2 regions of the Paenibacillus sp. FSL H7-0756 genome follow, and region 2 is predicted to be linked to the other one. Evidence: riboswitches for the same ligand, from Rfam matches in the RefSeq annotation. Region 2 holds a riboswitch; the other holds the start of a gene.
What was found. A riboswitch is a leader RNA that binds a small molecule or an ion and turns the genes downstream of it on or off. The one in region 2 is predicted to bind cyclic di-GMP.
Positions count from the first base shown of each region.

Region 1: linked by a shared signal. The riboswitch ahead of NST04_RS27505 (PA14 domain-containing protein) and the one ahead of NST04_RS01570 (anti-repressor SinI family protein) in region 2 are both predicted to bind cyclic di-GMP.

Region 1 covers NZ_JBBOVT010000003.1:374,412-381,771, reverse strand. Annotated here, with positions in the region: gene NST04_RS27505 (PA14 domain-containing protein) at 1-2,126, opposite strand, end outside; cyclic di-GMP riboswitch class I at 2,141-2,221, opposite strand; gene NST04_RS27500 (sugar phosphate nucleotidyltransferase) at 2,360-3,733, opposite strand; gene NST04_RS27495 (UDP-glucose dehydrogenase family protein) at 4,498-5,838, opposite strand; gene NST04_RS27490 (glycosyltransferase) at 5,843-6,943, opposite strand; gene NST04_RS27485 (glycosyltransferase family 4 protein) at 7,045-7,360, opposite strand, start outside.
Region 2 covers NZ_JBBOVT010000001.1:355,085-362,444, forward strand. Annotated here, with positions in the region: gene NST04_RS01555 (TasA family protein) at 1-219, shown strand, start outside; gene NST04_RS01560 (TasA family protein) at 259-849, shown strand; gene NST04_RS01565 (helix-turn-helix domain-containing protein) at 1,112-1,444, shown strand; gene NST04_RS01570 (anti-repressor SinI family protein) at 1,590-1,733, opposite strand; cyclic di-GMP riboswitch class I at 1,768-1,871, opposite strand; gene NST04_RS01575 (2-oxoglutarate dehydrogenase E1 component) at 2,421-5,288, shown strand; gene odhB (2-oxoglutarate dehydrogenase complex dihydrolipoyllysine-residue succinyltransferase) at 5,348-6,661, shown strand; gene NST04_RS01585 (helix-turn-helix domain-containing protein) at 6,883-7,197, shown strand; gene NST04_RS01590 (IS3 family transposase) at 7,203-7,360, shown strand, end outside.

The sequences.
Region 1 (7,360 bases), on a different contig from region 2:
ATCACAAGCTCACCGTTCACCCGTACGCGGATACCGTCATCAGAATGGGTATAAATCTGATACGTCTCTGTGTACAGCGGCTTAATCTTGCCACTCCAGCGGACAGAGAAGAAGTCTACGCCGATAGCGGCATCCGGCGAGCCTTGGCGCCAGTTGAAATCAAGCACCGCATCGGTGCGCACTGCAGCGGGTTCGCCCGATAGCGTCATGTTATTGAAGTATTCCGCGTACAACCCATTGGCAGCAGGGACTTCTACCGGCAGATCCACCGGTGTTGCTGTAGGAGAAGGAACGGGAACAGGAGCCGCTGTCGGCGTTGGCGTAGGCACTGGTGTCGGTGCTGGCGTCAGTGTTGGTGCTGGTGTTGGCATTGGTGTCGTTACTGGTGCCGGCGTTGCTGTCGGTGCTGGCACTGCTGTCGCTGCTGGTACCGTTGTCGGTACTGCTGTTGCAGCCGGAGCAGGTATGGATGTGTTGCCTGCTCTGGAGAAAAGTGCACTTGAAGGTACGGTTCCCTTCACCTGGCTGGGGCTCTGCCACATCAGATGGACATTCGCATCGCCTGCATTCTCGTAATACTCTACCTTGATATCGTATAGTTGCCCGGCAGTCAAGGCTATGGTTCCTGTGCGGGCCGTTCCGCTCTGCTTAACCCAGCTGTCAATGACGGCTGTACCGTTCACCCACAAGCGGATACCGTCATCCGATGTAGTATAGAACTGATAGCTCTCACTGTAAGCCGGCTTAATCTGGCCGGTCCAGCGGATCGAGAAGTAATCTACGCCGAGTGCGGCATTAGGAGTACTCTGACGCCAATTGAAGCTGATGACATCATCGTTACGGACCATAACCGGTGTTCCCGAGAGCGTCATGTTCTTGAAGTATTCTCCAAGCAAGCCATTCTGGGCAGGCTTACTCTCCGGATCACCGGAGGTTGGGACCGGCTTCGGCGCAACGGTTGGCGCCGGTGTTGCGGTTGGCGCCGGTGTCGGCGTTGCGGTTGGCGTCGGTGTCGGTGTCGGCGTCGGCGTTGCTGTAGGCGTCGGCGTTGCGGTTGGCTTAGGAGCCGCCGCCGGAGCAGACCAGGCCTTATATTGGTCACGGGTCAGTGTGTAGCTGTCATTCATAAAATTCTTGATCGTAGCTGTGCTGTTATTCTCGTAGAGCATCTTGCCCCAGTTCATCATAAACACGTAATTCTGCTGATTCAGCTTCAGCTTCGAGATGTTCGGCATTTCACCATTCTCGCCGATGCCGATCGGTTTGCCGCCAGCCAGACTGGTCAGATCATCATGATATTTATTGGAGTAGTCGTTATTATATATATCTGCTGCCAGCACATCCACTCTGTCCGCACCCGGATAAGTCCGCGGATAGGGATCGGAGTTTGCATTAGGCGCATTCGGGTTCCATACCCAGAGCAGATTATTTAACTGATGAACGTTCACGAACCGGTCATACATAATATTCCACAGGGATGTAAAATTATCTTTCTTCCCCCACCAGAACCAGCCGCCGTTCATTTCGTGGTAAGGTCTCCAGAGGATCGGAACCTTAGCATCCCGCAGGCTTTTCAGAGAGACAGCTACTTTATCCAAATCGGTGATCAGCGCATTATACTCTGGCGTTCCGGGGGTTACGTATTTGTTAAATTGCGCCTGGGTGATTGACTTCTGCACATTGGACCATTCGTACTTGGTGCCCGGCAGATTCTGGTGAAAGGTCATGGCGACAATGCCGCCCGCTCTGGACCAGTTCGTCGCACTCCAGACGATATTTTTGCGTTGTGCAGCTACTCCGCTCTCACTCTGCCCACCGATTGCTCCCAGCTCATAACCATGCAGTGCTGCGTATTGTCCGCTTGTTCCCTTCAGCTTGTTGCTCAGCTCATCCGGACTCTCGAAATAGTCATGCTGGCCTGTAATGATTCCATTTCCCGAGATACCATACAGATTATTCAGCAGCTTGACCGCCTCCGCTGAGGCGTTAGGGTTCACCGGCGCTCCTTCAGAGGAGGCAGCCTTGACGGTGGAAGGGGCGATTCCCAGTCCCACAGGTACAGCAGACAATACCACGGCCAGCGACAGCACAGCGCAGAGCAAACGAGACTTACGGTAAGTTTTCACAATATTCTCTTCCTTTCGGTAGCCAGGCTGCCACTCTTGCGAAGGCCCTATAGCTTTGCGTCCCTGTCTTTCGATCAGGTTTGCCTTTGTCGTTTTGGAAGGATCAATCCCTCTTACCGTAAATTATCGTCTTTATGCAATTTTTTTGTAGAGCAAACGCGAATTTTTCCGAATAAATAGTTCCGAGTACCTGTTTTGATTCTGTAACAAATGGTTAAATAGATAAGTTAGACCTACGAAATGAACTGATGTAGCGCTATATCCTCCCAGTCCAGAGTAATACGGATATTATCTTCCTCTACCAGCTCCGACCCCGTCTGCACCTCAATGAACTCCACATCGGTAAGAGCAAGAATGGCATGCTTGGTCCCTTCCGGTATCCGCACCACATCTCCCGCCTTCACCGTATGCATCTTCTCATTGATGACAATACTGGCTTCCCCGCTGACGAAGGTCCAGATTTCACTGCGTTTGTGATGCAGCTGATAGCTGATATTTTTACCCTCATTGATGAAAATCCGCTTGGTCAGCACCTCGTTGCCCTCATCATATTTCACATAATCTATCACCTTGTAATGACCCCAGCGGCGTTCCTCGTACATCGGTCTTTGTTCAAAAGACTTCAGCACTTCCTTGATCCGCGGACTCTCGGTCTTGTGCGTCACCAGAATACCGTCCGGGCTGGCGGCGATAATCAGATCCTTCGCCCCGATCACGGTAATCGGAATATCCAGCTCGTTAATGAGACAGGTGCCTTCGGAGTCTGCTGTTACGAAGCCTTTACCGACATGGTTGCTGCTCATTTCTTCGGTAAGGGTGTTCCAGGTACCCAGGTCCTTCCAGAATCCGGCGTACGGCTGCACGACGATGTTCTCCTCTTTCTCCACCACTTCATAATCGAAGCTGATGGACGACAGCAGCTTATACTGCTTCTGCAGCTCCTCGTAATTCAGCGGCAATCCTTTGCGCTGCAGGATATCCAGCAGGTAACCCAGACGGAAGGCGAACACCCCGCAGTTCCAGAGCGCGCCTTGGCTGATCAGCTCCTCGGCCTGCACACGGTCCGGCTTCTCCTGAAAGTGGCTGACCTGCAGATAACCATTCGCTCCCGCATCTGCGCCGGTTGGAATAATGTAGCCGTATTTCTCCGAAGCATGCTCGGGAACTACGCCCATCAACGCCAGGTTCGCCCCGCTCACCAGCATGGTGTTCTCCAGCTGCAGCACCGTTTCGAAAAAGGAGGATTCCACGTATGGGTCCACCGGCAGAATCGCCACGGTCTCGCTTGGAGACACCCCCGCGATGGAATACAAATAGGCCGCCGTCAGCGCAATGGCCGGGAAGGTATCCCGCCGCTCCGGCTCCACGATGATCGGCACCTCGCTGCCGAGCTGACTCTGGATCATCTCCACCTGGCTGCGTCCGGTCGCCAGATAAGAGGACCCGGCCATGCCGTTCTCCTCCAGCTGTCTCCATACCCGTTGTACCATTGATTCCGGTTCACCTGCCGGACTTGCCAGTACCTTCAGAAATTGCTTGGAGCGTGAATCATTGGACAACGGCCAGAGCCGCTTGCCGGAGCCGCCTGATAGAAGTACTAGTTTCATAGTGAACCCTCCGTATCGTATTGTTATTGGGTATTTCTTATTTCGGCTGTGTGTTAAAATCCCGCCTGTTATGAGGGTCGCTGCAAGGAATTTTGGGCTTACGGCCGCTGTTGTCTCCAGATGTTGTTGATTATATTGCTTGCAGCAGATAACATCCGGAGACAAAGGCGGACGCTAACGCTCCTACAGCTCCAAAATTCCTCTCCACTCCATTTCATAACCGGCTTTACTTTTTATATCCGCTTCGCCCGCAGGCGAAGCTCCCGGCTAAAGATCCGGGTATTGCCGCTTGTTGTAGCGGCAAGGGGGCCGGGCTGCCGCTATATTGTTCCAGCGGCGAAAGATTCAAAGGCTCAGAGGCTCAAAGACTCTTAAGTGCCGCTTGTTCCAAGGCGTCACCGCTGAGTTAGCGGCTGGAAAGAACAAGAGTATAGGACAAGAGAATCCAAGACAATGGAATTCAAGACCGGAATTCAAGACTCTTGTGCCAAGGGCTCGCCGCATAAGTTTGCGGCGGCAGAAGCTGGTTAGTTTAAGTACAGGCACTTGTGCTCTTCATTTGCTCATTTAGCCAACATTCGAGAAATCAGGGGCACTAATGCTCTTCATTTCACCATGCAGCCCACTTTCGGCGCATTCAAGGGGATTTATCCCTCTCTTTTCACCGCGCAGCCCACTTTCGGCGCATTCAAGGGGATTTATACCTCTTATTTCACCGCGCAGACCACCCCCGGCGTGGCGCGTTCAGCAAGGCTGAGCCGGCCTTACACCGCGCCAGCCACGCTGGCGGAGAATCCGCTAAGCCCGCCCATCTGCGGGCGGCCGACAGAGATGTACTCGAGGCCGGTGCCTTCGATTTGCTCTTTGCTATAGACGTTGCGGCCGTCGATCAGCACCTGGCGGCGCATGGTTCCGGCGAGCTGGTGCAGGTTGATCTCCTTGAACTGGCTCCAGTCGGTCAGCAGGCAGACAGCATCGCTGCCCTCGGCAGCCTCTTCCGCCAGTCCGCACCAGCGGAGCTGCGGGTGATCGTATTCCTTGCGGAAGTTATCGGCCGCAATCGGATCATACAGCTTCACGATGGCGCCTTCGGCTACCAGCGCCTCAACAATCTCACGGGCCGGGGCCTCGCGGACATCATCGGTATTGGGCTTGAAGGCAAGCCCCCAGATGCCGATGACCGCGCCGCGCAGGCTGCCAAGCGATTCATGCAGCTTGGAGATAATCATGAAGCGCTGGCCTTTATTGACTTCAACGACGGATTTGAGCAGCTTGAACTCATAATCCACGTTACCGGCAATCTGGATCAACGCATTGGTGTCCTTCGGGAAGCAGGAGCCGCCATAACCGATACCGGCCTGCAGGAAGGTCGAACCGATTCTCTGGTCCATCCCCATGCCGCCTGCGACTTCGGTGACATCTGCTCCTACCTTTTCGCAAATGTTGGCAATCTCATTAATGAAGGAGATCTTTGTCGCCAGAAAAGCATTCGAGGCATATTTGATCATCTCGGCGCTGCGGATATCCGTGACGAATACATTCTCTGTGAAGCCCTGATGAAGCTCGCGCATCGTTGGCTCAAGGGCCGGATTATCCAGTCCGATGACGATCCGGTCGGGATGAAGCGTGTCGCGGATGGCAGAGCCTTCACGGAGGAATTCAGGCGCAGAGACGATATCGAAGGGATGATTCGTGAGGGAGGAGATCAGCTGGCGGATACGCTCATTAGTGCCAACAGGGACGGTCGACTTGGTCATAATAATCTTGTAGCCTTCCATCGCCTGTGCAATCTCAGCAGCCGCTCCTTCAATATATCTCAGGTCGGCTTCGCCGCCCGGCAAGGAAGGTGTACCCACGGCAAGAATGACGATATCGGAGCGGCGGACCGACTCCTGAAGATCGGACGAGAAGCTCAGCCGGCCCTCGCGCAGATTCATTTCGATCAGGGCCTCAATGCCCGGCTCATAGATGGGAGATTCCATCCGGTTCAGCTTATTGATTTTCTCCTCATCCTTATCCACACAGATGACATGATTTCCATTTAGGGTAAAGCATACGCCTGATACAAGTCCTACATAGCCGGTACCAATCACTGCGAGTTTCATACTTTCATCCTCCTTTTAGGAAATTGACGTAGGCCTGTTCTACATACTGCTTGAACTGAACCATAAACGCCTGCTCATCGAATTTGCGTGCATGGCCCATAATCTGGTCGATATCCCACGCATAGGACTCCACCTCATCAATGGCCTTAAGCAAATCATCAACTTCCTGGTGCTGGAAAAACACGCCGTTAACGTATGGAATAATCGTGTCCAGCGCTCCCCCGGCCTGATAGGCAATGACCGGTCTTCCAGCAGCATTCGCCTCCAGCGGCGTGATGCCGAAATCCTCTTCCCCGGGAAAAACAAACGCCCGGCACTGGGACATCAGCCCTGTGACTTCCTCATCCTCCAGCCGGCCCAGAAACGATACATTCCCTTTGGCCATGCCTTCCAGACGCTTACGGTCCGGTCCGTCCCCGACAATATACAGCTTAAGCCCGTTACGGTTGAACGCCTCCACCGCCAGATCAATCCGCTTGTAGGAGACCAGCCGCGAGACAATCAGATAATAATCTCCAATGCTCGGGGAGCTGGTGAAGCGGGCCGTATTGATCGGCGGGAAAATCACATCGGAATCCCGGTGGTAATAATTCTGAATCCGCGTCTTCACGACCGAGGAGTTGGCGACGAACTGGTTCACATTTTTGGAGGTGCGCTGGTCCCAGTTCTTGAGCCGCTGCATATACACCTTGAGCAGTCTTTTGAATAAACCTGAATTCGATTGCCGCTCCATGTACGTGTCATAGTCCCAGGCGAAACGCATCGGCGTATGACAGTAGCACAGGTGGAAGGTGGATTCGGGCACCTGGATGCTTTTCATAAAAGCACTGCTGGAGCTAAGAACGATATCATACCCGCTGAAGTCCAAATCGCGGACAGCCATGGGGTAGAGCGGGAGCACCCCTTTGAAGTTACGCTTCACTCCCGGAATCTTCTGCAGCCAGGAGGCCCGGATATCGGCATCTTTGAGGTTATCGGTCAGGCGGCTTCCGTTAAAAACCGTTGTGAAGATCGGAGCTTCCGGATACATGTGATGAAAAACCTCCACCACCCGTTCCGCCCCGCCCATCTGGATTAAATAATCGTGCGCGATCGCAATTTTCATGTGAATCATCCTCAAAGTTTTATGGAGCAGCATCATTAAGCAGTACACGCATGGCTAGAGACAGATATGATGCAAGCCTTAAGCATTATGGAGCGGGAAGGTCAGGTAACTGCCAGCAGACCTTTGTAGTAAGCGACAATATCCTTGACCGTGTTCTCGATGACAAAATGCTCTTTCACCCGTCTCATTCCATTGTCCGCCATCCGTCTACGCTCTTCGGGATGGTTCAGCATCCAGGTGATGGAGTCTGCAAGTACAGTAGCATCTCCGGGCTGGATCAGCAGTCCTGTCTCACCAGGAACTACGATCTCTACCGGTCCGCCTTCATTGGAGGCAATCACCGGAAGTCCGGCCGCCATGCCTTCGACGATGACCTGGCCGAACGGCTCAGGAGTGATCGACGTATGAATCAATAAA
Region 2 (7,360 bases):
GCCGATCTGGAGAAAGAGAGTCCCGATCTCGTGGCCCGGGGAATTGTCGGAGCGATCTTAGGCGGAGAGAAATCCGGCATTAAAGCCGGTACCTCGGATAACCTGACTATCCAGTTTGCCTTCAAGGAAACCCTCCAGCCGCAGAACTATTATCAGGGCGATACGCTTGCGCTGACGCTGAATTTTGAAGCCAACCAGGAAAAAGGCAGTCTCAAATAATTTACCAACAAAACAAACCATTCGAGGAGGAAATCAATCATGGGTATCAAAAAAACATTGGGTCTTGGCGTAGCATCGGCAGCACTGGGCTTGTCTTTAATCGGCGGGGGCACCTTCGCTTACTTCAGCTCCACAGCCACAAGCACCGCAACCTTCGCCGCAGGTACGCTGAAGCTCGGCTCCTCCTTCAATACTCCGGTAGCGCTGACGAATCTGAAGCCGGGAGACTACACCGTCCGCACCTTTACCTTGTCCAATGACGGCACACTGGATATCAAATTCCTCAAGCTCGCTACCACATACACCGTAACCGATGCCAAGGGCGACAATGCGGGCCAGGATCTCGGAGACCACTTCAAGGTCAAGCTCCTGGATAATTCGTACACCGGCGGTTCACTAAGCGGTCATGTGCTGTCCGAGATCTCCCTGAAGGATCTGAAGAACACCCCAAGCTACGATCTCGTAGCAGCAGGTATCCTGCCGGGAGGGATTGCCGCAGCCGGTTCCAAGACCTTTAAGATCGCCTTCGAGTTCGTGGACAATACGCTCGATCAGAACATTTTTCAGGGTGACGGCTTAGCTCTGAACTGGACCTTCGATGCTCTTCAAGGAGTGGGAGAAGCCAAGTAGATCAGGAATCCATCAAGACAGCACATCCTTCCCCAACCGGGCCGGGTGTGCTATTTTCTTTTCTACAGGCTGCCGGCTCAATGATTTTGTCCGATTTGCGGTTTTTTGTTATACTGACAAGTGAAAACGGCTTTGCCGTCCCTCCTATGAACGGGCGGTGCCGTTTCCGCGAGAGAGATAGGGATACGGTATAGCGCGAAGCATATCACTTCTTATCTTTTACCAAAAAAGTACGGAGGGCGTTGTAATCGTGTCAGATACTATGGGAAGCCGCATCCACAAACTCCGGCTGGAGAAGGGCTATTCGCTATCCGAGCTTGCGGATAAGGCTGATGTGGCGAAATCATACCTCAGTAATGTGGAACGGAATATTCAATCCAACCCCTCCATTCAATTCATCGAAAAAATCGCTGACGCGCTTCAGGTATCCATTCATGCACTGCTGTATGGCGGACTGGCAGAGACGGAAGAACAGGCCCTGGACGGGGAATGGTTCCGGCTGGTTCAGGAGGCTATGGCCTCCGGTATAAGCAAACGTGAATTCAAGGAATTCCTCGATTACCAGAAATGGCGCATGGAACAAAAGGACAACTAAACACAGCATTGTATGTCACAGGGAAGACTCCGCACGGCAGGGAGGCCGCCTTCGGCGAAGGCATGCTTTCAAGCGGCATACAGAAAAGGCACAGCGTACCGGACGCTGTGCCTTTTCTGTATGTATCCGAACAATGATGACCGCCTTACATCGCCTGGAGCGCCTTCTCACTTAGAAACCGGCGGATCTCCTCCGCCGCGATCCCCGCCTGCTTGGCAGACATCAGCAAGTGCACCCATTCTAAATCCAGATCTACTGCCTGCAGCTCGTCATTCCCCTGGTTGGACATATCCAAGAAATCTCCTCCTAGAATTTTCGCGTCCCCAGGCAGTCCGGCCATCATAGTAGTATTGCTACTTTGTAGTATCTCTACTTTAGATCCGAGACTTTGTGCCCCTGTCTTTCGGCAGGTTTACCTTTAACTGGACCCTCTCCATCATGAAAGGATCTGGCAAGAATCGATGAAACCGTTCTCCGCAATAACATTATACAAGATCATGCGCGATTAGTGTGTCGTTTTCTGGAATTTTTTTATGATAAAATGTGAGGAAACTTAGCTGAAATTGCCAGCGTCTTGTATAAATATTTCCAGTCCCAAGTTCAAACCCTAGCTAATAGTTTAAATATACTAAAGGGAACTCTAACTGCTCCGTCTTACCGCTGCGCGCAACCTCGTATAGAGACAATTACCCATTTGTATAGATGACGGACTGTGATAGGAATTTATAGTTAGATAGCACTTAAGAATTAACAAAAGCAAAAGAAGCGGAGGGGAATTTTGCTTATTTATGATAGTTCCGTATGAATACTGTAATGAATCATGCCAAATTGCGAACGGATTGACCGAAAGTATGAATTGATTACCCCGCCGGAAAGTAGCACAATAAGGTGAGAATGAAACCGCAAACATTTGCAGCTCCGCCAAGTGGCACACTGGATGCCTCGCGTGGAGTTTATCCGTTAGGAGGACCTATTCATGGCAGTCAAAGAGCCCTATAACGACACAGTATGGAGCAAATATTACGGCCCCAACCTGGGCTACATCCAAGAAAGATATGAGCAATTTGTCAAGGACCCCTCTTCTGTTGAACAACATTACCGTGATCTCTTCACCGTATCCGGCCCCCCTCCGCTGGCACCCGATGCCGAGAGGGCTCCGAGCCCTGCCGTATCAGCAGATGCGCAGTGGCTCAAGAAGGCTGTTAAGGCCTCGAAGCTGATCGCCAATATTCGGATATACGGCCATATGGCCGCAGACATTGACCCGCTGGAGCGCAGCACGAACCCGATGGCCAAATGGCTGGAGCTGGAGACCTACGAGCTTACCCGCGAGGATCTTAATGCTCTGCCTGCTTCGCTGATCTGGGATAATGCCCCTGCGGATGTGCATACCGCGATGGATGCCGTCCACAGAATGCGCCAGGCCTATACCCAGACCATTGCCTACGAATTCGGGCATGTACATGATGAACGCGAGCTGCGCTGGCTCAACAGCCAGGCGGAATCGATGACCTCCCCTGCCCCGCTGAATAATACAGAGCGCAAAGACCTGCTGAAGCGGCTGGTTCAGGTGGAGCACTTCGAGACCTTCCTGCACAAGACCTTTGTCGGCCAAAAGCGCTTCAGCCTGGAGGGCAATGATGCCCTCGTGCCGATGCTGGATGAGATTGTGCGGGCCGCCGCGCATGACGGCGCAGAGCATATCCTGATGGGCATGGCCCACCGCGGAAGACTTAATGTGCTGGCTCATATTCTGGGCAAGCCTTATGATATTATTTTCTCGGAATTCCATCACTCGCCGAACAAGGAGCTGTTCCCTTCGGAAGGCTCCATGGGCGTGACCTACGGCTGGAGCGGTGATGTGAAGTACCATCTCGGGGCTGACCGTGCCGTCCGCGAAGGTGAGACCGTTCGCACCCGGATCACGCTGGCCAATAACCCGAGCCATCTTGAATTCGTCAATCCTGTCGTCGAGGGCTTCACCCGCGCCGCACAGGAAGAGCGCAACGCTCCGGGACTGCCTAAGCTGAACACAAGCAAGGCTATGGCTGTGCTGATGCACGGCGATGCCGCCTTCCCTGGAGAGGGCATTGTCGCAGAGACGCTTAATATCGGCAAATTGCAGGGTTATCAGAATGGCGGTACTGTGCATATTATCGTCAATAACCGGATCGGCTTCACCACAGAGAGCGAGGATTCCCGCTCCACCCATTATGCCAGCGACCTGGCCAAAGGGTATGAAATTCCAATCGTGCATGTCAATGCCGATGACCCGGAAGCCTGTATTGCCGCAGTCCGTCTGGCCAGTGCTTACCGCCATATGTTCAAGAAGGACTTCCTGATTGATCTGATCGGCTACCGCCGCCACGGGCATAATGAAATGGATGATCCCGAGACAACCCAGCCGATTGTGTACGGCAAAGTGCGGAACCACCCTACTGTGTACCGCGCTTATGCTGAACGCCTGGAGCGTGAGAAGGTAATCACAGCGGATGATGTCAAGAACATGATTGCGGAGGCGGAGAGCGTCCTTCAGCAGGCCTTTGACCAGATGAAGGAAGGCAAACAGAAGAATGCGGAGTCCAAAACCGCCGTCGCGCTGGATAACGACAGTCCCCAGCAGCGTCCGACTGCCTTCCCGCTGGCCGGGCTGCAGGAGATTAACCGCGAGCTGCTGCGCGTACCGGCCGGCTTCAAGGTCTATCCGAAGCTGGAACGGATTCTGCAGCGCCGCAAGGATGCACTGAATGACGGCGAGCGGGTGGACTGGGCTCTGGCAGAGACGCTTGCCTTCGCCACCATCCTGAAGGATGGCACGCCGATCCGCCTCAGCGGGCAGGATTCACAGCGCGGTACCTTCGCCCACCGTCATCTGGTGCTGCATGACAGCGAGAACGGTGAACTCTATTCTCCGCTGCATCAGCTGAGTGATGCCGGCGCTTCATTCGGCGTCTACAACAGTCCGCTGTCCGAGGCCTCTGTCCTCGGCTTCGAATATGGTTATAATGTGTTCGCACCGGAGACCTTCGTTATCTGGGAGGCTCAATACGGCGACTTCGCCAATGCGGCTCAGGTCATTATCGACCAGTTCATTTCTGCCGGCCGCGCCAAGTGGACGCAGCGCAGCAATCTGACAATCCTGTTGCCTCACGGCTATGAAGGTCAAGGACCGGAGCACTCCAGCGCCAGAATGGAACGGTTCCTGCAGCTCTCCGCCGAGGAGAACTGGACTGTAGCCAACCTGACCAGCGCTGCGCAATATTTCCATCTGCTCCGCCGTCAGGCCGCGCTCTGCGGACAACCGGATGCCCGGCCGCTGGTCATCATGGCGCCGAAGAGCCTGATCCGTAACACGCGCAGCACCTCAGCCGGAGCGGACCTCGCTTCGGGCACCTTCCAGCCGGTTCTTCCCGAGCCGCTGCTCGGCAGTAAGCCGGAAGCCGTAAAGCGCCTCGTGGTATGCAGCGGCAAGGTGGCCATCGACCTGCAGACGGAGCTGGAAGCAACGCGCGGACAGGACTTCTCCTGGCTGCACATTTTGCGCATGGAACAGCTCTATCCGTTCCCGGAACGCGAGCTTGGCGCCCACCTTAGCGGCTTCAGTTCGCTGGAGGAGATCGTCTGGGTGCAGGAAGAACCGAAGAATATGGGCGGGTGGACGTATGCCGAATCCCGGCTGCGCGCCATCGCACCGCAGAAGGTCACTGTCCAGTACATCGGCCGTCCGGACCGTTCCAGCCCAGCCAGCGGCTACGCCGATGTCCACAGCTTCGAGCAGCGGCGCATTGTCCGGGAAGCCCTGAAATTGAATGCAGCAGTGCAAGCACCTGTACCGTCTTCCTGAGCACAGCAAGGCGGTCATCCAATATCACGCACACCACTATATTTGGGGAGGTACGGCCTGTGTCCGAGATAAAAGTACCCGATTTGGGCGAATCGATTTCCGAAGGAACGATCTACAAATGGCTGGTTAAAGAGGGCGACACTGTCGGCCAGGGGGATGTGCTTGCCGAGCTTGAGACTGACAAGGTCAATCTCGAGATCAGTGCGGAGGAGGACGGCGTCATCTCCTCCATCCTGCGCCAGGCGGGCGAGAACGTTGCCGTTGGCGAAGCCATCGGCATCATCGGCAGCGCCGCCGGGGCTGGTGCTGCCAGCAAGCCGGCAGCAGACAGCGCACCGCAGGGCGGCAGCGCGCCTGCTGCTGCCGCAAGTGCCGCAGCGGCTGAACCGGCCGCTGCGGTAACGGCTCCAGCCGCCGCCGAAGGTGCGGCGGCAGGCACTGCGGCCCTGGCTTCGCCGGGGGCGCGCAAGCTGGCACGGGAGCGGGGCATCGACCTCGGCGAGGTCAGTGCCCGCGACCCTATCGGCCGGATCGGTCAGGCCGATGTAGATGGTCATGGCGCAGCCGGGCCGCAGGCCGCTGCGCCGGCGGCTCCGGCGGCGGCTGCACGGCCGGAGCCGGCGAAGCCCGCGCCGCCGGCTGCGGGCAAGGCGCCGCACGCCGAGGACGGCAAAGCCACCGAGCGCAAGCGCATGTCGCGGCGGCGGCTGACGATTGCCAGCCGCCTGGTCGAAGCGCAGCAGACGGCTGCGATGCTGACCACCTTCAACGAGGTGGACATGACCGCCATTCTCGACATCCGCAAGCGCCGCAAGGATGCCTTCAAGGAGAAGCACGAGGTCGGACTCGGCTTCATGTCCTTCTTCACCAAGGCCGTCATCGGCGCGCTCAAGGCTTACCCGATGCTGAATGCCGAGATCGACGGGGAAGATCTCCTGCTGAAGAAATATTATGACATCGGTATTGCCGTAGCTGCCAAGGAAGGCCTGGTTGTACCGGTCGTCCGCGATGCCGACCGGCTTAGCTTCCCAGAGATCGAGCGGCGGATCGGCGAGCTGGCCTCCAAGGCGCGCGCCAATACGCTCAGTCTGCCGGAGCTCCAGGGCGGAACCTTCACGATCACGAACGGCGGAGTGTTCGGCTCCCTGCTGTCCACACCGATCCTCAACACCCCGCAGGTCGGCATTCTCGGCATGCACAAGATTCAGTTGCGCCCCATCGCGCTGGATGAGGAGCGCACGGTCAACCGTCCGATGATGTACATCGCATTGTCCTACGATCACCGGATCGTGGATGGATCAGAAGCGGTCAGCTTCCTGGTCAGAGTCAAGGAATTGCTGGAGGACCCGGAATCCCTGCTGCTGGAAGGCTAACCCTTCCGCTCGCAGCCTTCCCCTCCTTCCTATACACATATTCATAGGCAAACAGGCATCCGCAGAGCTTACCCGCCCTGCCGGATGCCTGTTTTCTGTTTTTAATTAGTGAAACTACTGCACAGAATACAACATTCCCCTTATAACTCCACAGCCCCCTAATGAAGTTGGAGTCCTCCCCCACAAAAATGTAGACTAGAGATAGGAGGAGGATGAACGGTATGGGACACTTAACAGGAACAAGAGAGAAGGCAGCGCAAGAGGTGTTATCTGGCATTAAGGCGGCGGTGGTTGCCCGAAAGTATGGGGTGACTCCGTCCACGGTGAATCAGTGGGTGAGGGATTACCGGGAAGCCCATGGAGAACAAGATCATCCGTACCCCCAGGAGCAGGTAGAGGAACTGAAGCGCCTGGTAGAGGTCGAGCAGAAATATGAGAAGGCGGTCAAGATGCTCGGTGAAAAGGAGTTAGAGATTGAGATTCTGCGTGAACTGCTAAAAAAGCCAACCCCTGCTTATCCGAAAAAATCGAGGTAGCCGAGATGTTCATTAAGCAGGGATATTCCGCAGCGTTGGTACTACGTCTCATCGGGCTCGCAGAGTCCACGTACTACGACCGTAAGAAACGCAAGTCACAGGATGCACAGGCCGTACTCCAGGGGCGCGGAAGACCCGTACCCGGCTACTCTCTGACCGAGTC